Peribacillus simplex NBRC 15720 = DSM 1321: one gene and its partners. The protein of the gene in region 1 interacts with the protein of each later gene in a pairwise test. Links are inferred from orthologs where the notes say so. Each region holds a gene or a part of one and is shown in the gene's direction. Other genes may lie near its edges.

Region 1 (8,106 bases):
ACCAATTTCGATCCCCGCCAGGCCCAGCTCAAATTTACAGCGTTCCATTTCCCCAATTGCCACTTTCAAATCCTGAAGCGGTACAGTACCGAGACCGATGAACCTGTCAGGATGCCTGTTCACAGTCTCAGCAATGAAATCATTCTGGAACTGGGACATGTATAGCGCCTGGTCAATTGGCGCCCAGTATGAAAATGTCACTGGCACCGGTGAGAGCACCTGCATATCGACTCCTTCCGCATCCATATCCTGAATGCGTTTTTCAGGGTCCCATACCTGGTCAGTCACTTTCCTGAACAGCTTTCCGCTTACCATGATATCCGCCCCGCAAGAACATTTCTGCTCTAGGACTGGCCAGCGTCCCTGACCAAATTTACCGGTTAAGTCTGGCAGGTCCAACGGAAGAATATGTGTATGAAAATCTATTCGCATTTCCAGGCCTCAACGTTTTCTGACATGACATGACCGCATACATGGCAAGTGCGAAGTTCCTTACTTCCATTGAAGGCTTCAATGGCTTCTTTCACCTGGACCTCAATATTCGTCAATTGGATCGTAACTTTGTGCATCTCATGATTACAATTCCCACAGAACCAAACAAAATCTTCAAGTTCATCTTTAGCACGCTTGCGCTCTATGACAATGCCGTAAGTATCAGATACACGATGAGGAGAATGAGGTACACCAGCTGGCAGCATAAACATTTCCCCCTCCTTTACCTCCACTACTTCACGCTCACCGTTTTGATTGATGCATTCTACATAGCAGGAGCCTTTTATCTGATAAAACAACTCGTCAGAAGGGTCTACATGAAAATCCCGCCGATAATTTGGACCACCCAGAAGCATGACAATGAATTCGGAATCTTCCCAAAGCACTTTGTTATTAACCGGCGGTTTCAATAAATTTTTATTGTCTTCAATAACTTTTATTAGATTTAATGATCTAGCCTGTAATTTTGAAGATTGAGCATATCCTTTCATAAATAAACTACCTCCAGTTTTCTTAATAGTCCGAAAATTTACATTAACGACATATAACCAACCTGTTTTGAAATCATTTGTGCCGATCGTATCACAGACTGAATAATTCTCGTTTTTTCTTTCCCAATCATATAATGTCGATCCCCGACAAGGTTAAGTGCTGCAATAACTTGGCCATTATAGGATTTAATGGGTGCTGCAACGCCATATAACCCAAAATCATTTTCGTCATCACTAATCGCAAATCCTTGTTTGCGGATGTCCTTTAATTCTTCATTCAATTGGTTAATGCAAGTAATCGTGTTAGTTGAGTGCTTCAATAGCCCTTTTGCAAGCGTAGGCTGAATAAAGGATGGGTTAAAGGCAAGTAATACTTTCCCGCTGCTCGTACAATGAGCTGGTTTTCTTGCGCCTATATATGTGGTCATATGCTCGGCATGAGGGGACGACATTTTCATCACAAACCTGACTTCGCCTTCGTGAAACATACCGATGTGAGAATTTCCCCTAAATTGCAGGACAAGATTACTGATAATTGGACCTGCCTCATAATGAATATCCTGCTGATACATGACTTTACTGCTCCACTCAAGTAACTTCCACCCAAGCCGGTATTTTCGATCTTTTCCTTGGATCAGCATCCCTTCCTTGCACATCGTTTTCACTAGATGATGAGATGAGCTTGGACTCATATTCAATTTTTCAGCTATTTCCTTATTTCCAAGTGAGGGTTCTTCATTAGTGAATAAATCAAGTATCTTTATTAGCTTCTCAACGGAAGAAATCATGACGGCCCCCCTGCCTATTCAACTATTAAAATTACTGGTTAACCGCATCGATGGCTACTTTCATCGGTTTGTTAAGCACTTCATCGACCATACTAAAGTTCTTGTTTTTCTTATATTTATTATAAAAAATAGCTCTTTTCCGAACTGGATCACCCGTGTAATAACGCTCGTATTGAAGGAGGCGCTGCCCAAATGCTTCCCCGCATAAATCCCAAGCAAGTTTAAACACCCTTACCCGCTCTTCCGCTGAAACTCCGCTTCGGCCTCCATAATATTTATCGATATCACTGCGTAATTCCGGATTATCAAAGTCGGCCCCTGTCGGAGACATCAACAGCCCGCCAGCTCCAATGGTCTGTATAACCTCTATGGCACGGGGATACATCTCTGGAAGGAAACCGCGAATCGTTTCCAATGCATCCGGATTTGGCCGGGCCTCACCGTAGTCATTAATCGTATACTCATATTCTGCTACCCGAAGCAGTGAACGGATTACTTCGACGGATTGAACAAGTTCACCCAAATCACGCTGTACATGCAGGAATCCATCAACTCCGATCGAGTCTGCCACTTTACAAGCAACTTCAACGGCAAATGCCAGTTTAATATATCCACGCACTCCTGATTGGTGAGCAGGCTGTTCAGCGATCCCCGTCATTGGATACAAACGGTTTGCCGCCTCAACATTGTTGTATAGGAAGACGCGATTCCAAGGAACCAGTACATCATTAAATACAAGCAGGGCATCCATTTCCTCATAGCGGGAAGCCAGTGGATGGTCAAACATCGAGCGTGTTCCGTCCTGCATTGGTTCCCGGCAGATTATTCGCAGTCCAGGCGTATCGATCGGCAGTGCAAATGCTACCGCGTGACGTTCATCCCCTGGTGTGAATCCTGGGAAAGAATAGATAATCACCTCATCTGTAATGGGTGCAAGGGTTGCTAACATTTTTGCACCGCGTACCAGTATTCCTTCTTCTTTTTCCTCAACGGTCCCTAAGTGGGTATATGTTTCTTTTTGTTCATGAGATTGCTTGCTTCGATCATTTTGAGGATTAATGATCGCATGCGTTAAGAATAAATCATTGTCACGAATATAGGTATAATAATCCTGGATGTTCTTAGACCAGTCTGTGTTGTATTTATCAAGAAACCAGGAATTATGTGCCATGGAAGTGACCACGACATTTAAAAAGTCCGGCGTTCTCCCCATTAGTCCATATGTCATCCTTGCATACACTTCAAATAATTTACTTCTTTTTTGCAGATCCTCCGATGTCTTCGGGAATAAGAAAGCATTGTTAACACGTTCACCTGTTTCTTTGCAAATGTGGGTGATTTCATCTTGATATTCCGGGTCATGTTGAATGTCATACAACTTCGCAATTTCTTGTATCGGCTGTTTAAAAGTTGGCTCATTATAAATATCCTCAACCACTCTTCCACCAAGCCAGACTTCTGGCTTTCTGGATTTAATTCTATTAATATATTCTTCGCCGGTTTTAATGCCCATAAGAATAAGAATCCCCCTTAATTTACAAGTTGTTTAGCAGACCCCATTTTCCCTTGATAAAAAGTAAGCGCTTCCAAATCTTCAAAATGTAACTCCTGGATCTCACCGATGAACAATACATGATCACCAGCATCATACTCTTTCCATGGTTTGCATTCCATCCAGGCAACACTTCCATTTATTTTTGGCGAAATCCCCTTGTTATCCCAGTCAATCTCAAGTGTTTCCTGTTTACTTCCAGCAAATTTCCATGCAATGGATTCTTGTTCATCCGACAAAATATTAATGGTAAAAGATTTATCTTTCATGCTAGTGCAGGCTTTTGCTTCTTTATGAATTGATACTAAAGCAAGCGGGGGATCCAAGGAAACCGAGGTAAATGAATTCACAGTAATGCCCTTTTGAACTTTCCCATCAAACCAGCTCACAATCGTAACTCCGGTTGGGAATTTACCAAAGCAATTTCTCAACTCGCGCCCATTCATCTTATCACCTCCTACTCTTTTATTATGAATTCATTATAGTAAACTTAATAAACTTAAAAATCCATATAATTTCATAATATGAAATTTAAGAAAAATTTTTAATAGCTCTTATTAATTGTGAACTATCGTATAAAAGAACGCCCCCAAGAAAAGACTTTCATTACCGCATTATCAAAAATCAGTGTTAAACTATCCATGATCATTCATATTTCCAGCTTAATTAATAATGATCTTTTGGGTTGACTCGAATATATGAAAGTGGTGAGGGAAGTTTCAATTTTGCGTTCATTTAGAAAGATCTACCAATTTTTTGCGGATATTCCTTTAAAAAAAGGAGTGGTTTTGAATTACCGCTACGAGGTAAAAGCTGTAATCGGAACAGGAAGCTACGGTATCATTTATCTTTGCAATGATTTGAAAATGAATGAAAATATAGTGATCAAGCAGCTACGGAAAAGTAAACGCCGCAGCAAAAAAGAGCTGAAACAGTTTGAAAATGAAATCTCCATATTGCAAAAGTTAAACCACAAAAACATCCCCAAATTTCACGAGAAATTTTCACAAGACGGAAATGTTTATTTTGTGATGGATTTCATTGAAGGAGATAATTTAGAAGACCATATTTTCTTGAATCATATAACGTTCAATGAGAAAGAGTCTCTATTATTTCTTGATGAGTTGGTCGGATTAGTATCTTATCTACATGACCATGACATTTTCCATCAAGATTTACGTATACCAAATATTTTACTTAAGAACCATCAGCCCATTTTGATAGACTTTGGTTTGTCTAAAATGATCGATTCAGCCGATCTCGCAAAAGATTCCATTATGCAGATGAAAAGGCAGGATTTTTACGACTTGGGTGAAATGCTCTTATATGTACTTTATACGACGTACGCTTCCAAAAATAAAAAGGCTCTTCCTTGGACAGAAGAGCTTTCGTTAGAAAAAGAAACCGTGCATATACTGAAAAGGTTATTAACCATCCAAGAACCCTATTCAGATATCAAAGAAATTTCAATGGACCTGCAGGCTGCATTGAAGTCAATGAAACGGAATTAGCTGCTACTGCCACGCCCCTTTCTCTTGTAGCGATCACTTCCACTCATGGGATATCTTTTATACCCGCGGCTGCTGCTACTGCTGCCTCGGCGATAATGACCATGTCTTCGCTCACTGCTGCCTTGGGAAAGCTGTTTGATTTTTTTCATAATTTTTTTCAGCATATCTTTCACCTCTTTTATTTTGGTTTTAAAGCTTGTTATTCATTTAGCCTAACATAGTCACAGTATAAACCTTATTAATAAGTACTATAATTTTTTTTCATTTATGTTACATTCCATTACTGCTTACTTTTTTCATGGAGTGGGTTTATTTCATTGTTGGTCAAATGATTCCTTCCATTGAAAATGACTATATTAAAGAGAAGAACCACCGTTAAATTGAACAGTGGTCCTCTTCTACTTGGTGGAGTCATTAGGTATGCCTTGCTGTTTCATTTTGAAGGAAGGTTCTACATAAATGGAATATATCAAAACAATTATTGACCAAATCACATTTCCAATAAAAGGCTGTTGATTGTGTAAAAAAAACAAAGTCAAACTAATCACTCCGAACAGGAATCAGCCTTAATCCCCACATTTCTAACCTCATATATCCATAGACCATCACGATGGATATAAGGGCCACTAATACTCTAAATAAGCGCTCTGGTATATCAGCTAATCCAAACCTTGTCACCAACCCTATTTGATTGGCATTAGAATCATAGAAAATTGATGTAAACAGTAAAATGACCGCACCAAATATATAAAAATAACCAATTAAAGAAACTCCTAATGGCCTTTTCATAAATATATCCCGCCTCACCAAAACAGCAAATTACTTATCGATATTTACCATTTCAGTTAATAATTGTAATTATAGAATAGCATAATCCGGGTTAATTGAAAATAATCTGCCGTTTTACGAATCCCCCTGCTCAAAAATGAAAATCAGGCAGTAAACAAAAAAACCTGGCGAATATTTCATCGCCAGGTTTTTCTTCGTTCATTTTTATTTTACAGCTTCTTTTAATTCCTTACCTGCTTTAAAAGCGGGTACTTTACTAGCTGCAATTTGTATTTCTTCGCCAGTTTGCGGGTTTCTTCCTGTACGAGCAGCTCGGTCACGCACTTCAAATGTACCAAAACCAACTAATTGGATTTTTTCTTCTTTAGCAAGTGTAGCCGTGATTGTTTCAAACAATGCGTCCACTACTTTTTTTGCGTCGTCTTTTGTCAGTTCAGCTTGTGCTGCAACACTGCTCACTAATTCTGTTTTATTCATATGAACACCTCATCCTTTTATTTTGTATAAAGTATGTAGAGAAGACAACATAACATATCTTGTATGCCTCTGTCACTTAATATGGCCAAATAAAAGGAATTGTAGCTCTAAATTGATCTTTTTTGAAGATAAAAGGGCTTTGATTAGCATTAACCTAAGCACTGTCTGACTCTTGTTCAACTTTCTGTAGTTTCCAGCTGCAGCCATTGATAGATGGTATCCATATCAATGTTTTCTTCTAAATGGGAAGCCAAGAGATTATACGCTTCCTCCCTACGCTCCGAGTCGCTTTGAACGTTTTCCTTCACTTCATCCAACCCCTTGTTCCGTCGAATTTGGTTAACTAGTAATCTAGTGAACAAGCGATTATGGAATATCCCATGAAGATATGTTCCCATTACTTTGTTGTCATTGGAAATGGCTCCATCCTCTCTTCCATCCTTCAATAAAAGAAAGGGCCTTACTTGTGACTTCAATGTCGTTCTGCCTAAATGTATTTCGAAACCGTTAAGATTCATTTGACCTTCCATTATCCCAGCAGAAAGAACACCTTCCATTTGTACCGTTTTCTTTTCTGCTTGAAATACGGTTTCCACCGGAAGAAGCGAGAGCCCTTCTGCGTTCTCACCGTCACCTTCGACCGCGTCAGGATCGAAAAGTTTGGTCCCTAGCATTTGAAAACCGCCGCATATACCGAATATCAACGTTCCTTGTTTCCGCAGTTCATTGATGGCCCTACCCAACCCCATACGATTCAACCACTCTAAATCTTCCATCGTGTTTTTTGTACCCGGCAAAATAAGAAGATCGGGATTACCTAACTCATGGACACTGCTTACTAGGCGGACACCTACTCCGGGTTCATCGAAAAAAGGATCCACATCTGTAAAATTGGAGATCCGCGGAAATCTCAAGACGGCTACATCGATCGGAAACTCAGCCTTTTTAGGTTTTTTAAAACGTAAGGAAGAGAGTGCTAGTGAATCTTCAGCTTCAATATTCACGTCTAGATAGGGCAGCACCCCGAGAACCGGAATCCCGGTTTCCTTTTCCACCCATTCAATGCCATCGTCCAACAATTCACGCATGCCACGAAATTTATTGATGATGATCCCCTTTACACGATCTCGTTCATCTTGATCCAATAAGGCAAGTGTCCCGATGATGGACGCAAATACTCCACCACGATCAATATCAGCCACTAAAATGACAGCCGCATCCGTAAGTTTAGCCATTCGCATATTCGCAATATCCCGGTCCTTAAGGTTAATTTCAGCCGGACTTCCTGCCCCTTCGAGTACGATGATGTCATATTCATCTTGAAGTTTTTCCACCGATTTACGGATAATGGGCATGGCCTCCTGGACAAATTGAGACCGATAGCTTTTTGCATTCATATCAAGAAAATGCTTTCCGTGCACGATGACTTCCGAAACCATATCCTGCTTCGGTTTCAGTAATATCGGATTCATATCGGTCGTTGCTGTGATCCGTGCTGCTTCCGCCTGTACTCCCTGAGCCCGTCCGATTTCACCGCCATCCAAGGTTACATAAGAATTCAAAGCCATGTTTTGTGATTTGAATGGGACAACACGTAATCCTTTATTGGAAAAGACCCGGCAAAATGCCGTACAAATCAAGCTTTTCCCTACATCAGATGACGTCCCTTGTATCATAATGGATCGTGCCTTCATTACGCTCACCCCCTAAAACTCTAATCCTTTGACAGCGCCGATACCCTCGTCATAATAATGTTTGGTCGCCTCAATCGATGAAACCAAATCCGCCATTTCCATCAGCCCTGGTTTGGCATCCCTACCGGTAATGACTATATGCATATGGGCGGGACGATTTCGAATGGCATCGATGACTTCAGCCAATGGCAAGACATCTTCAATCGGAAATTTGGAGATCGCTAACGCATTGTTCAACTCATCCAAAACAAGTAAATCAATGCCTGGATCACTAAGGGCCAGTTTCGCCTTTTCCCATGCTAACGCTAATGC
Region 2 (8,145 bases), 800 kb from region 1 along the record:
GCAAAGTCATTACCCTCCCTATTATTATGTTGTCCTTATAACCGTTTCACATGAAGACTTAATGAAGACGGTGAGTGTTACTGAGAAAATTACCAATTATTTAGGCTCACGATTGAATCGGGATTCTATCGTACTAGGTCCGGTTGCTTCGCCCATTAGTCGAATCAACAATAGATATCGCTATCAATGTCTGATAAAATACAAACGAGAGCCGGACCTGAATCAGCATTTACGAACACTTTTGGAGCATTACCAAAAAGAAACCGCTCAGAATCATCTGCAGATTTCAATAGATTTAAATCCACAGATCATGATGTAATTGTTTAAGAGATGGATGATTACCGCGAGCTGTTACAGCTTGCGTTTTTATATAATGAAGTGTTGTTTTTCATATCTAGGAGGGTACCTTTAATTTTGGCTATTTTACCGATTGTCTTGTTTCCTGAAAAAATTTTACAACAAAAATGCGATAAAGTAACAAGTTTTGATAAAAAGTTGGCAAAGCTGTTAAATAACATGTATGAAACGATGGTGGAGGCGGATGGCGTTGGACTTGCAGCACCTCAGGTTGGCGTGAAAAAGCAAGTGGCCGTCGTTGAAATAGAGGAAGGATCAGGTGCAATCGAACTGATTAATCCGGAAGTGGTGGAAATGGATGGCGAACAGACAGGTGTTGAAGGATGCTTGAGCTTCCCGAGTTTATATGGTGAAGTATCGCGTCCATACCGTGTCAAGGTCCGGGCACAAGACCGAAAAGGATCTTTTTTCGAGATAGAAGCGGAAGATTTCCTCGCAAGGGCCCTTCAGCACGAAATCGATCATCTGCAAGGAGTTTTATTTACAAGTAAGGTTTCCCGGTATATTTCGGAAGAAGAGTTAGAAAGGTTTGGAGAAGAATGACAAAAATTATTTTTATGGGTACACCGGACTTTTCAGTGCCGGTATTGAAAAGAATCATTGATGAAGGGTATGATGTGATCGCTGTTGTCACACAGCCCGATCGTCCAGTAGGCCGCAAAAAGGTGCTAACGCCGCCGCCAGTTAAGGTAGAAGCCGAAAAGCAGGGGATTCCCGTTTATCAGCCCGAAAGAATCCGTGAAAAAGAAGAACTTGAAAAGATCATTGCATTGAATGCTGACTTAGTGGTGACGGCGGCTTTCGGACAAATCCTACCGAATGAATTGTTGGATGCCCCTAAGTACGGTTGTATTAATGTACACGCCTCCCTGCTTCCTGAACTGCGTGGAGGGGCGCCCATTCATTATTCCATTTTACAGGGGAAAGAAAAGACTGGGATAACCATCATGTATATGGCGGAAAAATTGGATGCCGGTGATATATTGACTCAGGCGGAAGTTACTATAGAGGAAGAAGACAATGTCGGTACACTGCATGATAAATTAAGTAAGATAGGGTCGGATTTACTTGCAGAGACACTTCCGAAACTTATAAATGAGGAGTTACAGGCGATCAAGCAAGATGAGGCTAAAGCGTCTTTTGCACCTAACATCAAACGGTCGCAGGAAAAAATCGACTGGTCGAAATCAGGGGAAGACATCTATAACCATGTACGCGGCCTGAATCCTTGGCCTGTTGCTTATACAACCTTAGACGGTTCCATTTTGAAAATTTGGCAAGTAAAGAAACTAGAAGACGGCAAACAGGCCTTGCCGGGCACGGTCCTTGATGTACAAAATGATGGTTTCATCGTTTCGACAGGCAACGAGACGGCAATACTAGTGACAGAACTGCAGCCTTCAGGAAAGAAAAAAATGCCGGCGAAAGATTACTTGCGCGGAGCCGGGTCGTTCATTAAAGCAGGCATGAAGTTAGGAGAACAGAATGAAGCAAACTAAAAAGGGAGTACGTGAAATCGCTCTCGATATTTTGGAATCTGTAGAGAAAAACCAATCCTACAGTAACCTATTATTGAACAACTTGATTAAAAAGCACCAGTTATCCGTCGTGGACAGCGGTTTGCTTACAGAAATAAGCTACGGTACCATACAGCGGAAGATGACTTTGGATTATTATTTGAGCCCGTATATTAAACAACCTAAAAAAACGCAAAGCTGGGTCATCAACTTACTCAGACTTTCCGTTTATCAAATGGTCTATTTAGATAAAGTGCCTGATCATGCAATCATATTCGAGGCTGTCGAAATTTCCAAAAAGCGCGGACACAAGGGTACATCTTCGATGGTAAATGGTGTGCTTCGTAATATTCAAAGAAATGGTGTTCCTTCTTTAGATGATATTAAAGATGATATGGAACGGCTTTCCATAGAAGTGAGTCATCCAATTTGGTTGGTCAAGCGTTGGGTGGAGCAATTTGGTTATGAAAAAACCAAGGAAATGTGTGAAATAAACTTAACCGCACCATTACAGACAGGACGGGTTAATTTAAAGAAGATTTCACGCTCTGAACTAATCAGCATATTAACTGAAGAAGGATATGATGTTGAAGCAAGTGAAGTCGTTCCCGAAGCAATCGTCAGTTATAAAGGGAATCTTGCTCATTCAGAAAGCTATAAATTGGGGTATTTATCGATTCAGGACGAGAGTTCAATGCTTGTTGCACATGCATTGGGTGCGAATGAAAATGATGCTGTACTTGATTGCTGTGCTGCACCTGGAGGGAAAACGACACATATCGCAGAAGGTTTGACCACTGGACAAGTATATGCGCTCGACCTTCATGAGCATAAGGTCAAGCTCATAAAAGAGCAGGCGGAGCGCCTGAAACTCAGAAACAACATTAAGACAATGGCCCTTGATAGCAGAAAAGTGCAAGAACACTTTAATAAGGAAGGGTTTGACAGGGTCCTGATCGATGCACCATGTTCCGGGTTGGGAGTCATGCGCCGGAAGCCTGATGTAAAGTACACTAAAACAAAAGATGATATAATGAAACTCTCAAGTATACAAAAACAATTATTGGAATCAGCTGCCCCGCTTGTTAAGCAAGGCGGGAGGTTAGTATATAGTACCTGTACGGTGGATAAAGAAGAAAATGAAAAAGTCGCTGCAGCATTTTTGGAAAGCCATCCGGATTTTGAAAGCGATGCAACCTTGTCCACAAGAATGCCTGAAAGCGTTCAGCCATTTATCGAGGGTCATACGCTGCAAGTTTTTCCGCAATATTTTAGCAGTGACGGATTCTTTATTGCGAGTTTTAGAAAGAAGGTGCTGTAATGGCAGAAATCACTAAATCATCAAGAGTAAGAAAAGACACGACACCAGAAAAACCATCGATCTACTCATTAGAGCTTCACCAAATTAAAGAATGGCTTATTCAAAATGGAGAGAAGGCATTCCGGGCCGATCAAGTATATGACTGGCTTTATAAAAAGCGTGTCTCCAGTTTTGAAGATATGTCCAACCTTTCGAAAACATTACGGGATAAGCTGGAATCACAATTCACCTTCACAACATTGAAAACGTTGATTCAGCAAACGTCAAATGACGGGACCATAAAGTTTTTATTTGAACTCCATGATGGGTATTCGATTGAAACGGTGTTGATGCGCCATGAATACGGAAACTCCATTTGCGTGACAACGCAGGTAGGCTGCAGAATTGGCTGTACATTCTGTGCGTCGACACTTGGCGGTTTAAAGCGGAATCTTGAATCAGGGGAAATTGTTGCCCAGGTCGTTAAAGTTCAGCAAGCACTTGACGAATCGGAAGAACGTGTTAGTTCTGTCGTTATCATGGGAATCGGTGAACCGTTTGATAACTATGACAATATGATGTCATTCCTGAAGAATATAAACCATGAAAAGGGCTTGAACATCGGGGCTCGTCATATTACCGTTTCCACAAGTGGAATCATACCTAAAATCTATAAGTTTGCCGAAGAAAGCATGCAAATAAACTTTGCTGTTTCCCTTCATGCACCGAACACGGAATTGAGAAGTAAATTGATGCCGATCAATAAGGCCTACAAACTTCCTGACTTGATTGAAGCCATCAAATACTATACAGAAAAAACAGGTCGCCGTGTAAGTTTTGAATATGGTCTATTCGGTGGCGAAAATGATACAGTGGAGCACGCAGAAGAATTAGCAAATTTAATAACCGGGATAAAATGCCATGTCAACTTAATACCGGTTAACTATGTACCTGAACGCAACTATGTACGTACACCTCGGGACCAAATTTTTGAGTTTGAAAAAACATTGAAGAAGCGCGGCATTAATGTAACGATCCGAAGGGAACAAGGCAGTGATATTGACGCAGCCTGCGGCCAGCTTCGGGCCAAGGAGCGCAAAGAAGAGACGAGGTGACCCTATGAGGGCAATATTTAAGACAGACCGTGGAAAAGTCCGCCAGCATAATGAAGATAATGGCGGGATCTTTAAGAACTCGGAAGGCGTTCGCCTTGCCATCGTTGCAGATGGCATGGGCGGCCACCGTGCCGGGGATGTAGCCAGTGCAATGACGATAGACCTTCTGAAAAAGGGCTGGGAAGTATCCGCCGGTATCGAAACGGCAAATGATGCCGAGGGTTGGCTGAAGCAGCAAATCTTCTTGGTCAATCAGTTGCTTTTTGAACATGCAGAAGCGAATACGGAATGTAAAGGCATGGGGACCACCATTGTTGCAGCCATTTGCACCGACAAGTTTGCTACCATTGCCAACATCGGGGACAGCCGATGTTATTTGTATAATGAGAGCGGTTTTAAGCAGGTCACGGAAGATCATTCACTTGTTAACGAATTGGTCCGTTCCGGGCAGATTTCGAAGGAAGATGCAGAAAACCATCCACGGAAAAATGTTTTATTACGAGCCTTGGGGACAGAAATGCAAGTGGAAATGGACATTTTGACGGTCATCTTCGAAGAAAATGATTTACTATTGCTTTGTTCGGATGGTTTGACGAATAAAGTAAGTGAACAGGAACTGGAAGAAACGATAACCAATGGACGGCCACTTGAAGAGATGGCGAATTCATTAATAGATAAGGCCAATCACTACGGTGGGGAAGATAATATCACACTTGTGCTTGTTCAATTTACTGAAGAAAGTGAAAGCAGGTGAATTGAATGTTGATTGGTAGAAGAATCAACGGCCGCTATAAACTGATCGAGATGGTCGGCGGCGGCGGTATGGCGAATGTTTATCTTGCAAGGGATATGATCTTAGATAGGGATGTTGCATTGAAAATCCTTCGCATGGATTTTAATAATGACGAAGAGTTCATCAAGCGCTTCAATCGGGAAGCCCAATCGGCAACCAGTTTGGCCCATCCGAATATCGTAAGTATTTATGATGTTGGTGAAGAAGATTCCATCTATTATATTGTAATGGAATACGTGGACGGTTTCACACTTAAGCAATACATACAAAAATATTATCCAATTCCAATTGATGAAGCCTTGGATATCATGAAACAAATCACGGCAGCGATTTCCCATGCCCATCATAATGGGATCATCCATCGTGACATCAAGCCACAGAACATTTTGATTGATAAAGAAGGAACCGTCAAGATTACGGACTTTGGAATTGCATTGGCCCTAAGTGCAACAAACATAACGCAGACCAACGCAGTCTTGGGCTCGGTTCATTATTTATCTCCTGAACAGGCCAGAGGCGGTATGGCCAATAAGAAATCGGACATTTATTCACTTGGCATCGTCATGTTTGAATTGTTGACGGGGAGATTGCCTTTTTCTGGTGAATCAGCCGTTTCGATAGCTCTTAAACATTTACAATCGGAAACTCCTTCGCCAAAACGCTGGAACTCTGAAATACCTCAGAGTGTGGAAAATATTATCTTGAAAGCGACAGCCAAAGATTCATATTACCGCTATGAGAGCGTGGACTCAATGGAAGATGATATGCGGACGTCGCTTAATCCGGAGCGTTCAAATGAACTGCCTTTTGCGATTCCCGAAGATCATGATGCAACAAAAGCCATCCCCGTCATAACGGATGATCAGCTTTCAAGCATCGATGAGACAATCATTAGGGGTCCTGAAAAAAATACATTAGTCTATGCGGACGAAGAAGAAAGTGAATCAGAAGCAGAGAGTAAATCGAAAAAGAAACAGAAAAAACAAAAGAAACAGAAGAAACAAAAAAATAAGTCGGAACACAAAGGTAAAAAACGAAAGAACATGCCTGCTATCTTGGTGACCACCTTTTTAGTTCTCGCCCTGCTTGCTGTTTTATCTGTCACTGTTGTACCTCCCCTCCTTGTTTCGAAGGAAGTGACGATCCCTGACCTTAAAGGGAAAGAATTGGATGATGCCATTACTGATCTGCTTGAATTGAAATTGGAAATTGGAGAAACGATCAAGATTGAAGATGAAGAGGTTGAAGCTGGTCTTGTAATCAAAACCAATCCTAAGGAAGGTAAGACGGTCAAGGAAGGCGCAGAAATCGATATTTATGAAAGCATTGGTAAAGAGACGATTTCATTGTCTAGCTATGAAGGCCGAGACTACTCGGATGTTAAATCCCTGCTTGAAAAAATGGGATTCAAAAACATAAGCGTGACTGAAAAATATGATGACAGTGCTGCCGGCACGATCATAGAACAATCGCCTTCGGGTGCCACTGGAGTCGTACCATCCGAAACGGAGCTTGAGTTAACGGTCAGTAAAGGGGAAGATCTGCTTAGCTTGAAGAACTTAACGGGGTTCAATGAAACTGGCCTTAATGATTATTCAAGTGAGAGTGGAATAAAGGTTGAGGTCGAAGAAAAAGTCTATGATGATTCCGTAGCAGAGGGGCTTGTCATTTCCCAGTCACCGGAACCTGCCACGAAGGTGGAAAAGGGCAGTACTGTGAAAGTAGTCCTTTCAAAAGGGAAAGAAGAGATTCCTCCTAAGAGTGTAACGGAGGAAGTCAAAATCGAGTATGATCCGGTTGAACCAGGCAAAGCGCAAAAAATACAAATTTTCATTGAGGATATCAATAATAGCATGACGGAGCCCAAAGAAACATTCTTTATCGTGGAAAATGCCAAGAGAACGATCGAATTAATGGTTTCCCCGGATAAGAAAGCAGGATATAAAGTCATGCGGGACAATCAGGTCATCATCGACCAAGCCGTCTCTTATCCAGAATAAATCTAATAATTAGGAGTGTGGTTATGCCCGAAGGAAAAATTATCAAAGCATTAAGTGGATTTTATTATGTCCTTGATGGTGAAGAGGTATATCAATGCCGCGGACGGGGAGTGTTCAGGAAGAATAAGGTAACGCCACTTGTGGGTGATTATGTGGTTTTTGAAGCGGAAAATAAAACGGACGGAACCGTGACCGAAATAAAACCGCGAAAGAATGAATTGATACGTCCGCAAATCTCAAATGTAGACCAGGCAATCCTTGTCTTTTCGGCAGTGGAACCTGATTTCAGTCCAGCCTTGCTTGATCGATTTCTCGTACTGATCGAAGATAACGAAATCGAACCCATTATCGTCGTGACGAAACTGGACTTGGTTACTGCTGAAAACCAAAAGAAATTGTCTCAGTATATCAAGGACTATCAGAAACTTGGCTATACTGTACTGGAGACATCTTCAGTTACCGCAGGAGGAATTGAAGAACTGGTGCCGTATTTAGAAGGAAAAACCAGTGTATTTGCAGGTCAGTCCGGCGTTGGGAAATCGTCTTTGCTGAATGCAATCAATCCTGAATTGGCTTTAAAGACGGATGATATTTCTTCACACCTCGGACGTGGGAAGCATACCACCCGTCACGTTGAATTGATTCATATTGGCTCTGGACTTGTCGCGGATACTCCAGGATTCAGTTCACTCGAATTCATGGAAATGGAAGCTGAACGGTTATCCTATTGCTTCCCGGAAATGCATAAGCATGGGGAAGACTGTAAATTCCGGGCCTGCCTTCATGATAAAGAACCGAAGTGTGCAGTGAAGGAAGCGGTTGATACCGGGGAAATTCCCCGTTATCGATATGAGCATTATATGCAATTCTTAGAAGAAATCAGAGATAGAAAGCCGAGGTATTAAAATGGTTAAAATCGCACCATCCATTTTATCAGCTAACTTTGCAAAATTGGGAGAAGAAATTCTTGATGTGGAAAGGGGCGGAGCGGATTTAATCCATGTAGATGTCATGGATGGGCATTTCGTGCCGAATATTACGATAGGCTCACTAATTGTCGAGG
Region 3 (8,220 bases), 2.7 Mb from region 1 along the record:
GAGACGAGTTCAGACTATATTCGTGAGCAAATGCAGAAATATATGTCAGAACATCACTGTCCAACCTGTAAGGGTCATCGATTGAAAAAAGAGAGTCTTTCCGTGCTCATTCAAGGGGTCCATATAAGTGAAACGACAGCTTTATCAGTGGAAGATGCGTTAGTATTTTTCGATGAGCTTGATTTGACTGAAAAGGAAGCTGCAATTGCGAAATTGATTTTACGTGAAATTCGTGAGCGGCTTGGTTTCCTGGCTAATGTAGGTTTGGAATATTTGACGTTGAGCAGGGCAGCGGGAACATTATCAGGCGGTGAAGCGCAGCGAATACGATTGGCGACGCAGATCGGTTCCCGATTGACGGGAGTCCTCTATATCTTGGATGAACCTTCAATAGGGCTGCATCAGAGGGATAACGATCGATTAATCGAAACATTGAAGAATATGCGCGAAATCGGGAACACCCTGATTGTTGTCGAGCACGATGAAGATACGATGATTGCTGCGGATTATTTGATCGATGTTGGTCCTGGAGCAGGAGCACATGGAGGAGAAATCGTGGCCGCTGGTACTCCGGAAGAGGTCATGAATAATCCTAAATCCTTAACGGGCCAATATTTAGCAGGGAAGAAATTCATTCCATTGCCATTGGAACGCCGGAAAAATGATGGTCGTGTAATTGAGATAAAAGGTGCCAAGGAAAATAATTTGAAAAACGTTAATGTGAAATTCCCACTTGGGGTCTTTACAGCCGTTACAGGAGTCTCTGGATCAGGGAAAAGTACATTAGTGAATGAGATCCTCCATAAATCATTGGCTCAAAAGCTGAATCGGGCAAAAGCCAGACCAGGCGATTTCCGTGAGATCAAGGGTATTGAGCATTTAGATAAAGTCATTGATATTGACCAATCACCGATCGGCAGAACCCCACGGTCGAATCCAGCTACCTATACGGGTGTATTCGATGATGTTCGTGACGTGTTTGCCTCGACTAATGAAGCGAAAATCCGCGGTTATAAAAAAGGAAGGTTCAGTTTCAATGTGAAGGGCGGCCGCTGTGAAGCATGCCGTGGTGATGGCATTATCAAGATTGAAATGCATTTTCTCCCTGATGTCTATGTCCCGTGTGAAATCTGTCATGGGAAACGTTATAACCGTGAAACTCTTGAAGTGAAATATAAAGGGAAAAACATTTCCGACATTCTCGATATGACAGTTGAGGAAGGCGTTAGTTTCTTTGAAAATATCCCAAAAATCAAACGGAAGCTACAAACGATTTTTGACGTTGGTTTGGGTTATATCAAGCTTGGACAGCCTGCTACCACTTTATCAGGCGGTGAAGCACAAAGGGTGAAACTTGCTTCTGAATTGCATCGTCGTTCCACTGGGCGCTCCTTTTATATCTTGGATGAACCAACAACCGGACTTCATGTCCACGATATAGCAAGGCTGCTCCAGGTTCTGCAGCGGCTGGTTGACAATGGGGATACAGTTTTGGTGATCGAGCATAATCTGGATGTCATCAAGACGGCGGACCATATTATTGACCTGGGACCGGAAGGCGGAGATAAGGGCGGTACGATCGTCACTTATGGAACACCTGAAAAAATATGTGAAGTTTCCGAATCGTATACGGGAAAATACTTAAAACCTGTACTTACCCGTGATCAAATTCGCATGGAAAATTGGATTGAAGAAAAAGAAACTGAGCATGAACATGCTTAAAAGAACAAGCCATCAGGCTTGTTTTTTTGTAGAAAAATGACGGTGTGCATTTAATCAATCATTTGATTAAAGAGTAGGAAAACAAGATATTTCCGGGGAAATCATACATCTTCCTGTTCGGAAATTGTCATTTCCCTTTGTCGAATGATGGGAAAAACGGTATTTATGAAACTTTTTAGATATCTAGGCGTATGTATGAATAAAATGATAGAAGAAAGCGAGGAATGTTCATGCAGGAGGAAAGAAAGAAGATTTTAGAAATGATTCAGGATGGAAAGTTATCAGCGGAAGAAGCCATGGGCCTATTGGAAGAATTAGATAAAGCCAGTCAGGAAAGTGAAGCTAAAGAGCAGAAATTGCAAAATGAATTATCGACGGTAGTCGTGGATAAGAAAAGCGAAGGAAGCACTCAGGATACGTTTAAGAAGAATATCCAGTCATCGAAAGAAAAGATTATTGATTTCGTTGAAAGTGCTTTTAAGAAAATCAAAGAAACGGACCTAGATTTCAATTTCGGGAAATCTGTGGAGGTCAGTCATATTTTCCAGCATGATCATGATTTCCTGAATGTTGTTGATGTAGATATAGCAAATGGGAAAATAAAAATCGCCGCATGGGACCATAATGATGTCCGGGTTGAATGCCAAGCTAAGGTATACCGTGTGGAAGATATAGAAGAAGCCAGGAGAAACTTTTTAGAAGAGGTCGATTTTACGATTGAAAATGGAAAATTGAAGTTCAAGGTTCGTGAAAAATCCATAAAGGTTGATACGATCATGTACATTCCAAGGAAGGAATATGAGGACATTCATGTAAGGATGTTCAATGGAGCAATCACGACTGAATCATTGAAATCAGAGAACCTTAAAGCGAAAACGGCGAATGGTGCCATTCATATCATGCAGGGTACGGGTGAATCGTGTGAGCTTGAAACAGGTAATGGGTTGATCACCATTTCAGATACCAACTTTAATGACTTGGAAGCCGAGACCCTGAATGGACCGATTAATGCCGATGGGTACTTCAAGAAATTGGATGTCCAAACTTTCAATGGGGAAATCATCTGTACGAATTCAGGGATGGATTGCGATTCGATCCATGCTAAGTCAGTCACTGGAAAAGTCCAGCTGACCCTGCCACCAGGTAAGGCGATCGAAGGAGAGTTGAAATCAAATTTAGGAAGCTTTAATGTTACTTTGGAAGGGATGACCATCATCGAAGAGAAAAGTGATGTGGTTCAGAAGGTCCTTAAGTTTAAGACGGTTAAAGAAGAGGTTCCTGTGCTTCATGTCTTTGCAGAAACCAAGACTGCAGCGATAACGGTTTCCTGATGAAGAAGAAAGCCCGCTGATATAACTGGCGGGCTAGACTGTAGGCAAACTCGATGGAAAACGAGTTTGCCTACATTTTTTTTATGGTTTGTACAATTTGGATGTTGATTTCCGCCCCCTTTTGTCTGCAAGGTGAGCCCACCAATTTTTGGGGATGAAACAAGCGAAAGGATTCTGAAGTATTGTATGTTCCTCTCATCTCTTTCCTATTCACAGGGACCTTCCCACTGCCGTCATCCGGTTGGAGTGAATAAAAAAACAATAAATCGATAATGCTTTGTTTGGTTATTAACAGAAAAATGCTAAAATAGAAAAAGTATCTCAAAAAATAGCATCGCTCCAAAAGGAGGAAAGATATATGGCAAAAGTCCGTACAAAGGATATAGTAGAAGCGTTCGGTCTAGAACTTATCAGTGGGGAAGAAGGAATTAACCGACCAATCGTAACGAGTGATTTATCTCGTCCCGGACTTGAAATAGCCGGTTTTTTTGATTATTATCCCGCGGATAGAGTACAGCTTTTAGGTATGACGGAGATGTCCTTTTTTAATCGGTTGAATGAACCGGATCGAATACAGAGGATGGAAGAGTTATGCAGGGACTTTACTCCAGGCATCATCATTACGCGTGGTCAGGAAGTGCCGATAGAGTTGATCGAAGCTTCTGAGCGGGAATCGGTTCCTGTGATGAGATCTAGTATGAAGACAACAAGGTTATACAGCCGTCTGACCAATTTCCTTGAAAGCAGGTTGGCACCAACCACTGCTGTTCATGGTGTATTGGTGGATATCTATGGGTTAGGGGTGTTGATCACCGGGAAAAGCGGAGTCGGTAAAAGTGAGACAGCCTTGGAATTAGTGAAACGGGGTCATCGTCTCGTAGCCGATGATTGCGTCGAAATCAGGCAGGAAGACCAAGATACGCTAGTCGGGAATGCACCGGATTTAATCGAACATCTTCTTGAAATAAGAGGATTGGGAATCATTAATGTAATGACACTTTTTGGAGCTGGTGCAGTTCGGAGCAATAAAAAGATCTCAATCGTCATCAATCTGGAACTATGGGAAAAAAACAAGCAGTATGACCGGGTTGGTCTTGATGAAGAAAAAATGAAAATCATCGATACGGAAGTGACGAAAATTACCGTTCCTGTCCGTCCAGGGCGAAATTTAGCCGTTATCATTGAAGTGGCAGCCATGAATTACCGCCTGAAACGAATGGGAGTAAATGCTGCAGAACAGTTTTCAGATCGCTTGAACCATGCCATTGCAGATCCGGAACATGATGAATTTTAAAAGGTTATAGGAAATGAGGGGACAAAATGGAACAAGGAATACAGCCGCTGAATCCAATAGCGATAGATCTAGGCCCCATCCAGGTACATTGGTATGGACTAATCATCGGGTTCGGTGTGTTATTGGGTCTTATTATCGCTTTAAGGGAATCTGAGCGAAGAGGTCTTGATAAGGAAATATTTACGGATATGATTTTGTTTGCTGTCCCAATCGCGATCATTAGTGCCCGTATTTATTATGTGATCTTCCAATGGGAGTACTATTCACAAAACCCGGGGGATATCATAAAAATATGGAATGGCGGAATTGCCATACATGGTGCGTTGATTGGATCGGTGCTGACTGCAATCGTCTTTGCCAAGGTCAAAAAAGTCTCATTCTGGAAGCTGGCGGATATTGCTGCACCGAGCTTATTGTTGGGGCAGGCGATTGGCCGTTGGGGTAATTTCATGAATCAGGAAGCGCATGGGGGAGAAATAACAAGGTCATTCCTGGAAAATATGCATTTGCCTGAATTCATCATTAATCAAATGTACATAAATGGTGCGTATTATCACCCAACCTTTTTGTATGAATCGATTTGGAATATCGTCGGTGTCATTATTCTCTTAAGTTTACGGAAGGTGAACTTGCGCAGGGGGGAACTATTTTTAACCTATGTATTATGGTATTCCATCGGCCGTTTTTACATTGAAGGATTGCGGACGGATAGTTTGATGCTGACGGAATCGCTGCGTATCGCACAAGTGATCTCGATTGTGTTGGTAGCTGTAGCCATTGCTTTAGTGGTCTATAGAAGGGTCCGCGGGCATGCAGACAAAAAATATTTAGATGCATAGGGAATATGTGTAAAGGGAGAGGGCATAGTGTTAGTGGATTCGATTAAAAAGGGACTTCTTTCAGGCTTGAATACAACTTGGTCTTTGGGAAAAGTGATATTCCCAGTCACTCTGATCGTCACTGTGCTTCAATATACGCCTGTCTTGCCCTTCATCATTAACTTGATAGCGCCTTTGATGAATCTCATCGGTCTTCCAGGGGATGCGGCAATTCCGCTCGTGTTAGGGAATTTCCTGAATTTGTACGCAGCGATCGCTGGCATATTAACGCTTGATTTAACTGTGAAAGAAGTTTTTATTATCGCTATGATGCTATCTTTTTCACATAATTTATTGATCGAGTCAGGTGTGGCTATGAAAACCGGTGTCAAGCTGTGGATCATCTTAACTGTACGGATCGGGCTTGCGCTTTTATCGGCGGTCGTCATCAATCTTGTTTGGCAGGGCGGATCTGAAATGGCCCAAGGAGTGGCTATCGGGGAGGCTGCAGAGATTAACGGAGCGGGTGCAATCCTTTTACATGGGGTCATCCAGGCCCTTTCAGGAATCGGCCAGCTGGCGGTCATCGTTATTCCGCTCATGGTGGCGGTTCAAATCATGAAAGATTTAAAATGGCTGGAAGCCTTCTCGAAAGCCCTGGCTCCCTTCATGAAGGTCCTGGGGATGAAGCCGAATGCCTCCATGCCTTTCGTTACAGGCCTGACTCTCGGTTTGGCATATGGAGCAGGCGTAATGATTCAAGCGGCTAAAGAGGATAATGTTTCGAAGAAGGATATGACGATTGCATTTATCTTTTTAGTTGCCTGCCATGCTGTTGTAGAAGACACACTGATTTTTATTCCGCTGGGGATTCCGGTCTTGCCGTTGTTACTTATTCGGGTACTCACTGCCATTGTTTTAACGATGGCCGTTGCGTATATATGGAATCGGACTGACAGGGTACAGAGAAAGGAAGCTGTATATGAACAGTAACATAACTACATTATTATTTGATCTTGATGGGACGTTGATCAATACAAATGAATTGATCATCGCCTCTTTTACAGAAACTTTAAACCACTTTTGTCCTGGAAAGTTCAATCGGGAAGATATCATTCCATTTATCGGACCGACTTTGGTTGATACTTTCTCTTCCATTGATCCAAAACGAGTGGATGAAATGATTGCATACTATCGGGAGCATAATTGGAGGAACCATGATTTGCTTGTGACACAATTTGACGGAGTGTTCGAAACCGTTCAAACATTGAAGCAGAGCGGCTATAAATTAGCAGTCGTTACGACAAAGAAACGTGATGTCGTCGAAAAGGGCCTGCGTTTAAGCAAACTGGATCAATTCTTTGAAGTGGTGGTCACGCTGGATGAGGTGGAAAAGGCAAAGCCGGACCCAGAGCCTTTGGTAAAAGCTTTAAATCAACTCGGTTCGGTTCCTGAAGAATCGATCATGATTGGCGACAGTTATCATGATATTATGGGCGGGAAAAATACAGGTACAAAAACGGCAGGGGTCTCATGGTCCATTAAAGGCCGTGAATTCTTAGAAAGTTATCACCCTGATTATATGCTTGAGCAGATGGCAGATTTATTGAATATCGTTGAGGTTGACAAGCTCACGGAGGCAAGAAAATGAGACGCACGTCCCGCTATCCAGTTGAAGGGGCCAATTCACTATGGCATGTATATAAGACCGTTCCATTCTGGAAAGTCGTAAAGAATTTTGTGGTGATACAGTTGGCGCGTTATACGCCTTTTCTGGGCATGAAGAATTGGCTATACAGGACTTTTTTACATATGAAAGTCGGGAAGCATACTTCGTTTGCCTTGATGGTCATGCCGGATGTGATGTTTCCGGAAAAAATATCGGTTGGAATAAATACTGTCATTGGCTATAATACGACGATCCTTGCTCATGAATATTTGATTCATGAATATCGTTTAGGAGATGTAGTCATTGGTGATGAAGTATTGATTGGAGCGAATTCGACCATTCTTCCAGGACTTTCAATTGGTAATGGGGCGATTGTCTCTGCGGGGACGCTTGTCCATAAGGATGTTCCGGAGGGAGCTTTCGTCGGGGGAAATCCAATGAAAATCATATATACCAAAGAGGAAATGCTTGAGAGAGAGCAGCAAACTTCCTTATGAAAAAAGGGACTTGCCCATATATGCGGCAGGTCCTTTTTAATGGCATTTTGGGTATAACGGAGTCAGTTCATTCTTTAGATGCCCTATCACTTCGTTGATTGATACATTTTCCTGGTTCACCGTCGCTTCATACGTTTCTTTTAAAATTCGAAAAAAACTTTCCTGTGCCTGTTTATCCATATTGAGCATGTCCTCCTATCATCTATTAAAGATTTATGAAGATGGGGCTGAACAACTTCAGCCCCATATCTCATTTATCTATTTCCGATTTCAATAAATCGGCAACCAATACGTACCGTTCCGGTGCACTACCAATATATGAAAAAGGATAGCAGGTTGTTACTGTCAGTGTAGCTTTAGGCTTGGGAACGATCACGGTACGGTCATCTGCATCGACGATACGAACCTTCCTCACTTTATATGTAAACGAACCGGCTTCTGTCTTGGCAATCAGCAAGTCGCCCTCGCCGACTTTACCTAGATCTCTGAAAATTGTATCTCGGTGACCGGATAAAACGGAATTATCCTTTTCACCGGGGAGGACGGACCCCGCATAATGACCGACACCCTTTTCGAGTTCATCTTCGTCCGTTCCGTGATAAATTGGGAGTGTTGCCTCGATTTTTGGAATATAAAGCTCACCCATCAAATCACCTTTCTCCGGTCGTTCTTCATATAGTTCAAGCCGAGCGGGAATATCTGCTTTCGTCTTCGGTTCGGGGAGCTTAGCCGTCACTTCCGTTGTGTCAGATTTCATTTTATATAGGGCATAGCCTTTTAACAGCGTATAGGCGTTTGTCGTTGTAAAATAAAAGCCTAAGGTTAAAAAGCAAACAGCAGTGATAAGTAACCACTTTTTCTTATGCCTGGATTGCCTATTTTTGCTCAT
Region 4 (3,569 bases), 2.1 Mb from region 1 along the record:
TTTTTTTGTGAAACCACATAAACATGTGTCCAAAAAGTATACAGCAGGAAATATGAAAAATTTGACGAATAAAAACAGTATACAGTTAGATATTGGATAGAACATTCATTATTTTTTTTATAATATCTCCATAACTTTTCTTTAATTGATGTTTTTCTTCCTTGGATTTCGGGTATGTAGTTATGTTGTAAATACTTAAAAAAAGCAAAAGTTGTAGTGGGGATATCCAAAGAAAATCCAAATGGAAATAACATCATTACAGTTAGTTAACATCCTTGTGACGAGGACAGGGAAACATAGCAATTGTGTTAGAATGGGAGGATATTATGAATCAATTGGTTTACGATTTTATTAAGCAAAATCAGGATTACATCCTTACTGAGTGGATGGGCATCATGAAGGAAAGTACGGACGAAAGATTAATTAAAGTCGTCTCAGATCGAATGTTCACGCAAACGAGCAGCGAATTTATAGATATGATCATCGCGAATGTTGATAGTAAAAACAAGGAATTCACATTGAAGCTTTCAGATTTTGCCGAGAAAGTCGTCCAATTGGGGTGGCCTCTTACTTTCGTCAATGAAGGACTTCATAAATTCACGTTAATTGTCATTAATGGAATGGTGGAAAAGGGTCTCGTGACTCCTGATAATCAAGTCAATCTTGTTAACCATTTGGATAAATGGGCGACACCGATAAATAATGAAATAGTCAATATATATACTCAAACTTGGGAAAGAACTGTTTCCATGCAAAAAATAGCGTTGCAAGAACTTTCGGCACCGCTCATTCCTGTATTGGAAGGCATTACGGTTATGCCTCTGATTGGTACAATTGATACAGAACGTGCCAAACAGATAATGGAAAACTTGCTGACTGGCGTGGTTAAGCATAGATCTGAAGTTGTTCTTATTGATATAACGGGCGTTCCGGTCGTGGATACCATGGTTGCTCATCATATCATTCAGGCAGCAGAAGCAGTCCGATTGGTGGGCGCCAAATGTATACTTTGCGGCATTCGCCCTGAAATAGCCCAAACCATCGTTAATCTTGGAATTAATTTAAATGAAGTGATTACAAAAAATACATTAAAAAAAGGGATAGAAGTTGCGTTGGAATTAACGAGCCGTAAGATCGTAAAGGTGGAGGGGTAAGTATGAGGATTCCGATATTAAAGCTTTATGACTGCTTGTTAGTCTCTATACAGTGGGAATTGGACGATATGACAGCCCTTCAATTTCAAGAGGATTTACTGCATAAGATTCATGAAACAAGCGCGAATGGCGTTGTTATAGATATTACCTCAATAGATTTTATTGATTCTTTTATCGCAAAGGTATTAGGCGATGTCTTTAGCATGTCTAAGCTTATGGGGGCCAAGGTTGTAATTACGGGAATCCAGCCTGCTGTTGCAATAACATTAATTGAACTGGGAATTAGTCTAGACGATGTTCTGACAGCATTAGACTTAGAGAAAGGCCTGGAGAAATTACAACAGGAATTGGGGGATTAAAGAATGGAGTTCCAATCCTGCGTAAAAATCATAAATGAATGGGACATCGTAGCTGCAAGGCAGCTCGGAAGAAATGTCGCTAAAGAGTTGGGATTCGGTACTGTAGACCAGGCCAGGATCACAACGGCTATTAGCGAATTGGCCCGAAACATATACCTATATGCTGGACAAGGCAGTGTTAGCATAGAAAAGCTAAATATAAATGGGAAGTCAGGATTGAAAATCATTGCAGAGGACCAAGGGCCGGGAATTGAGGATATCCGCAGAGTCATGGAAGATGGATATACTACCTCAGGGGGGTTGGGCGCAGGTCTTCCTGGAGCCAAACGTTTAATGGATGACTTTGATATTGAATCGATACCAGGTGAAGGGACTAAGATTATCGCTACGAAATGGCTCCGTTAGGGGGGGACTATGGATATTAGGGAGAACATGGAGAAAAAGTATCATGAGGCGCTTTCTACTTATCTTAAAGACCAAAATGAGCAGGCACTCTACCAAGGGCAAAAGATTAGCCGCCTACATATCAAATACAATATATCTCCAGAAGAAATCATCAGTATGCATAAAAATAACTTAATGGAACTTTACCCGGAATTACCGGGAAAAGTATTGGATTCTTTCGATTTTCTGCTAGAAGTCATGATGGGCTACGGCATTGCATACCGTGAACATCAAAGCCTTAGACATCAACAGCAGGAACTGAAAACGGAAATCGAGATCGCGGCAAACGTTCAACATACTCTTTTGGAAACAGATATTCCTGATATCAAAGCTCTGGAAATAGGAGCGATCAGTGTTCCGGCGAGACAGATGAACGGGGATTATTATCACTTCGTCCAAGACGAAAATGAGCGTATCGGGGTAGGGATAGCTGATGTCATTGGGAAAGGGATTCCTGCTGCATTGTGCATGTCGATGATAAAATATGCGATGGATAGTCTACCTGAGCATAGGCATGAACCGAATAGTGTGCTGGAGAGTTTGAACCGTGTTGTGGAACATAATGTGGATCCAAGTATGTTCATTACGATGTTCTATGGTTTATATGATCCGCATGACAGGCAATTCTCCTATGCTTCAGCCGGACATGAACCGGGTTTTTACTATGATGCTGCCACCGGGACTTTTAGCGATTTGGACGCGAAAGGTTTGTTGCTTGGGGTAGATAAAAAAACAAGGTATCGTCAATATGAAAAAACGGTGAATCGTGGAGATATGATCATTTTGTTGTCGGATGGAGTAACGGAGTGCCGGACAAATGATGGGTTTATAGAAAGGGAAACACTTATTGGTTTCATTAAAAAGAATATGCATTTACAAGCCCAGGAAATGGTGAATAATATATTTAAGCAATTGGAGAAAATGCAGAACTTTCAACTAAGGGATGATTTTACATTAATTATTTTAAAATCAAAGGTTTAGCATTTTTCCCTCTGGGTATAGATATAGAAATGAAGAGGATTTGAAGAGGTGGGTCAAGGATGAATATAACAGTGGATGTTAATGAATTAAATACTGAATTTATTGTAAAACTAAAAGGTGAAATTGATGCCTATACTGCACCAAAACTAAGAGAATCACTATTTCCAATTTCAGAGCAGGACAATGTTTCGATTACTATTGATTTAACTGAAGTTTCTTATATGGATAGTACGGGACTTGGGGTATTTGTCGGTGCTTTTAAAAGCGTAAGGGCACATAATGGCGAATTCACTTTGGTTGGCTTATCAGAAAGGTTACGACGTTTATTTGATATTACAGGTCTTGCAGATATTATTGATATAAAAAGTGGTACAGAGGGTGGGTTAGAATGAGTCAAGTATATGATTACATCGAAATGAAAATACCTGCAAAACCAGAATTCATCGGTGTCATTCGTTTAACGCTTTCTGGAATAGGAAGCCGGATGGGATTTGCGTATGAAGAAATCGAGGATTTGAAAATCGCAACCAGCGAAGCTTGTACAAATGCGGTACAGCATGCATATAAGGATTCTGAAAAAGGTGAAGTGAAAGTGAGTTTCGGGCTTTATCCTGACCGTTTAGAGGTGATG

The links.
Region 2: the proteins of BS1321_RS00885 (region 1) and pknB interact in binary tests that used the Bacillus subtilis proteins (3 or more experiments, as listed by UniProt). The link is inferred for Peribacillus simplex NBRC 15720 = DSM 1321 from one-to-one orthologs.
Region 3: the proteins of BS1321_RS00885 (region 1) and hprK interact in binary tests that used the Bacillus subtilis proteins (3 or more experiments, as listed by UniProt). The link is inferred for Peribacillus simplex NBRC 15720 = DSM 1321 from one-to-one orthologs.
Region 4: the proteins of BS1321_RS00885 (region 1) and BS1321_RS10835 interact in binary tests that used the Bacillus subtilis proteins (3 or more experiments, as listed by UniProt). The link is inferred for Peribacillus simplex NBRC 15720 = DSM 1321 from one-to-one orthologs.

The regions. Positions count from the first base shown.
Region 1 is NZ_CP017704.1:174,794-182,899, forward strand. What follows is about bases 3,062-5,941. They hold BS1321_RS00885 (serine/threonine protein kinase), read left to right. Parts: upstream 3,062-4,048; coding sequence 4,049-4,834; downstream 4,835-5,941. Other genes in these bases: BS1321_RS00875 (4-hydroxyphenylacetate 3-hydroxylase family protein), read right to left, coding at 3,062-3,284; BS1321_RS00880 (flavin reductase family protein), read right to left, coding at 3,302-3,769; BS1321_RS00890 (hypothetical protein), read right to left, coding at 5,375-5,623; BS1321_RS00895 (HU family DNA-binding protein), read right to left, coding at 5,828-5,941. In the rest of the region: BS1321_RS00860 (amidohydrolase family protein), read right to left, coding at 1-438; BS1321_RS00865 (3-hydroxyanthranilate 3,4-dioxygenase), read right to left, coding at 423-983; BS1321_RS00870 (IclR family transcriptional regulator), read right to left, coding at 1,022-1,771; more of BS1321_RS00875, read right to left, coding at 1,803-3,061; more of BS1321_RS00895, read right to left, coding at 5,942-6,100; BS1321_RS00900 (cobyric acid synthase), read right to left, coding at 6,277-7,794; BS1321_RS00905 (cob(I)yrinic acid a,c-diamide adenosyltransferase), read right to left, coding at 7,807-8,106.
Region 2 is NZ_CP017704.1:979,547-987,691, reverse strand. Bases 4,647-7,565 are described here. They hold pknB (Stk1 family PASTA domain-containing Ser/Thr kinase), read left to right. Parts: upstream 4,647-5,048; coding sequence 5,049-7,082; downstream 7,083-7,565. Other genes in these bases: rsgA (ribosome small subunit-dependent GTPase A), read left to right, coding at 7,106-7,565; BS1321_RS04510 (Stp1/IreP family PP2C-type Ser/Thr phosphatase), read left to right, coding at 4,647-5,043. Outside these bases: priA (primosomal protein N'), read left to right, coding at 1-319; def (peptide deformylase), read left to right, coding at 415-900; fmt (methionyl-tRNA formyltransferase), read left to right, coding at 897-1,856; 16S rRNA (cytosine(967)-C(5))-methyltransferase RsmB, read left to right, coding at 1,843-3,195; dual-specificity RNA methyltransferase RlmN, read left to right, coding at 3,195-4,289; more of BS1321_RS04510, read left to right, coding at 4,294-4,646; more of rsgA, read left to right, coding at 7,566-7,987; rpe (ribulose-phosphate 3-epimerase), read left to right, coding at 7,989-8,145. UniProt on the Bacillus subtilis protein: Protein kinase that is responsible for triggering spore germination in response to muropeptides, signaling bacteria to exit dormancy.
Region 3 is NZ_CP017704.1:2,904,494-2,912,713, forward strand. The notes cover bases 2,386-5,379. They hold hprK (HPr(Ser) kinase/phosphatase), read left to right. Parts: upstream 2,386-3,411; coding sequence 3,412-4,347; downstream 4,348-5,379. Other genes in these bases: BS1321_RS13850 (DUF4097 family beta strand repeat-containing protein), read left to right, coding at 2,386-3,053; lgt (prolipoprotein diacylglyceryl transferase), read left to right, coding at 4,374-5,186; BS1321_RS13870 (nucleoside recognition domain-containing protein), read left to right, coding at 5,214-5,379. In the rest of the region: excinuclease ABC subunit UvrA, read left to right, coding at 1-1,722; more of BS1321_RS13850, read left to right, coding at 1,953-2,385; more of BS1321_RS13870, read left to right, coding at 5,380-6,158; pyrophosphatase PpaX, read left to right, coding at 6,148-6,816; BS1321_RS13880 (acyltransferase), read left to right, coding at 6,813-7,331; BS1321_RS27515 (YwzD family small protein), read right to left, coding at 7,368-7,511; BS1321_RS13885 (class D sortase), read right to left, coding at 7,582-8,220. UniProt on the Bacillus subtilis protein: Catalyzes the ATP- as well as the pyrophosphate-dependent phosphorylation of 'Ser-45' in HPr, a phosphocarrier protein of the phosphoenolpyruvate-dependent sugar phosphotransferase system (PTS).
Region 4 is NZ_CP017704.1:2,284,784-2,288,352, reverse strand. Bases 459-3,217 are described here. They hold BS1321_RS10835 (anti-sigma regulatory factor), read left to right. Parts: upstream 459-1,516; coding sequence 1,517-1,918; downstream 1,919-3,217. Other genes in these bases: BS1321_RS10825 (anti-sigma factor antagonist), read left to right, coding at 2,998-3,217; BS1321_RS10830 (PP2C family protein-serine/threonine phosphatase), read left to right, coding at 1,928-2,938; BS1321_RS10840 (STAS domain-containing protein), read left to right, coding at 1,157-1,513; BS1321_RS10845 (RsbT co-antagonist protein RsbRA), read left to right, coding at 459-1,154. Outside these bases: more of BS1321_RS10845, read left to right, coding at 327-458; more of BS1321_RS10825, read left to right, coding at 3,218-3,330; anti-sigma B factor RsbW, read left to right, coding at 3,327-3,569. UniProt on the Bacillus subtilis protein: Provides the crucial link between the upstream module (communication of environmental stress) and the downstream module (integration of the environmental signals with signals of energy stress) that compose the signal transduction pathway controlling the sigma-B factor.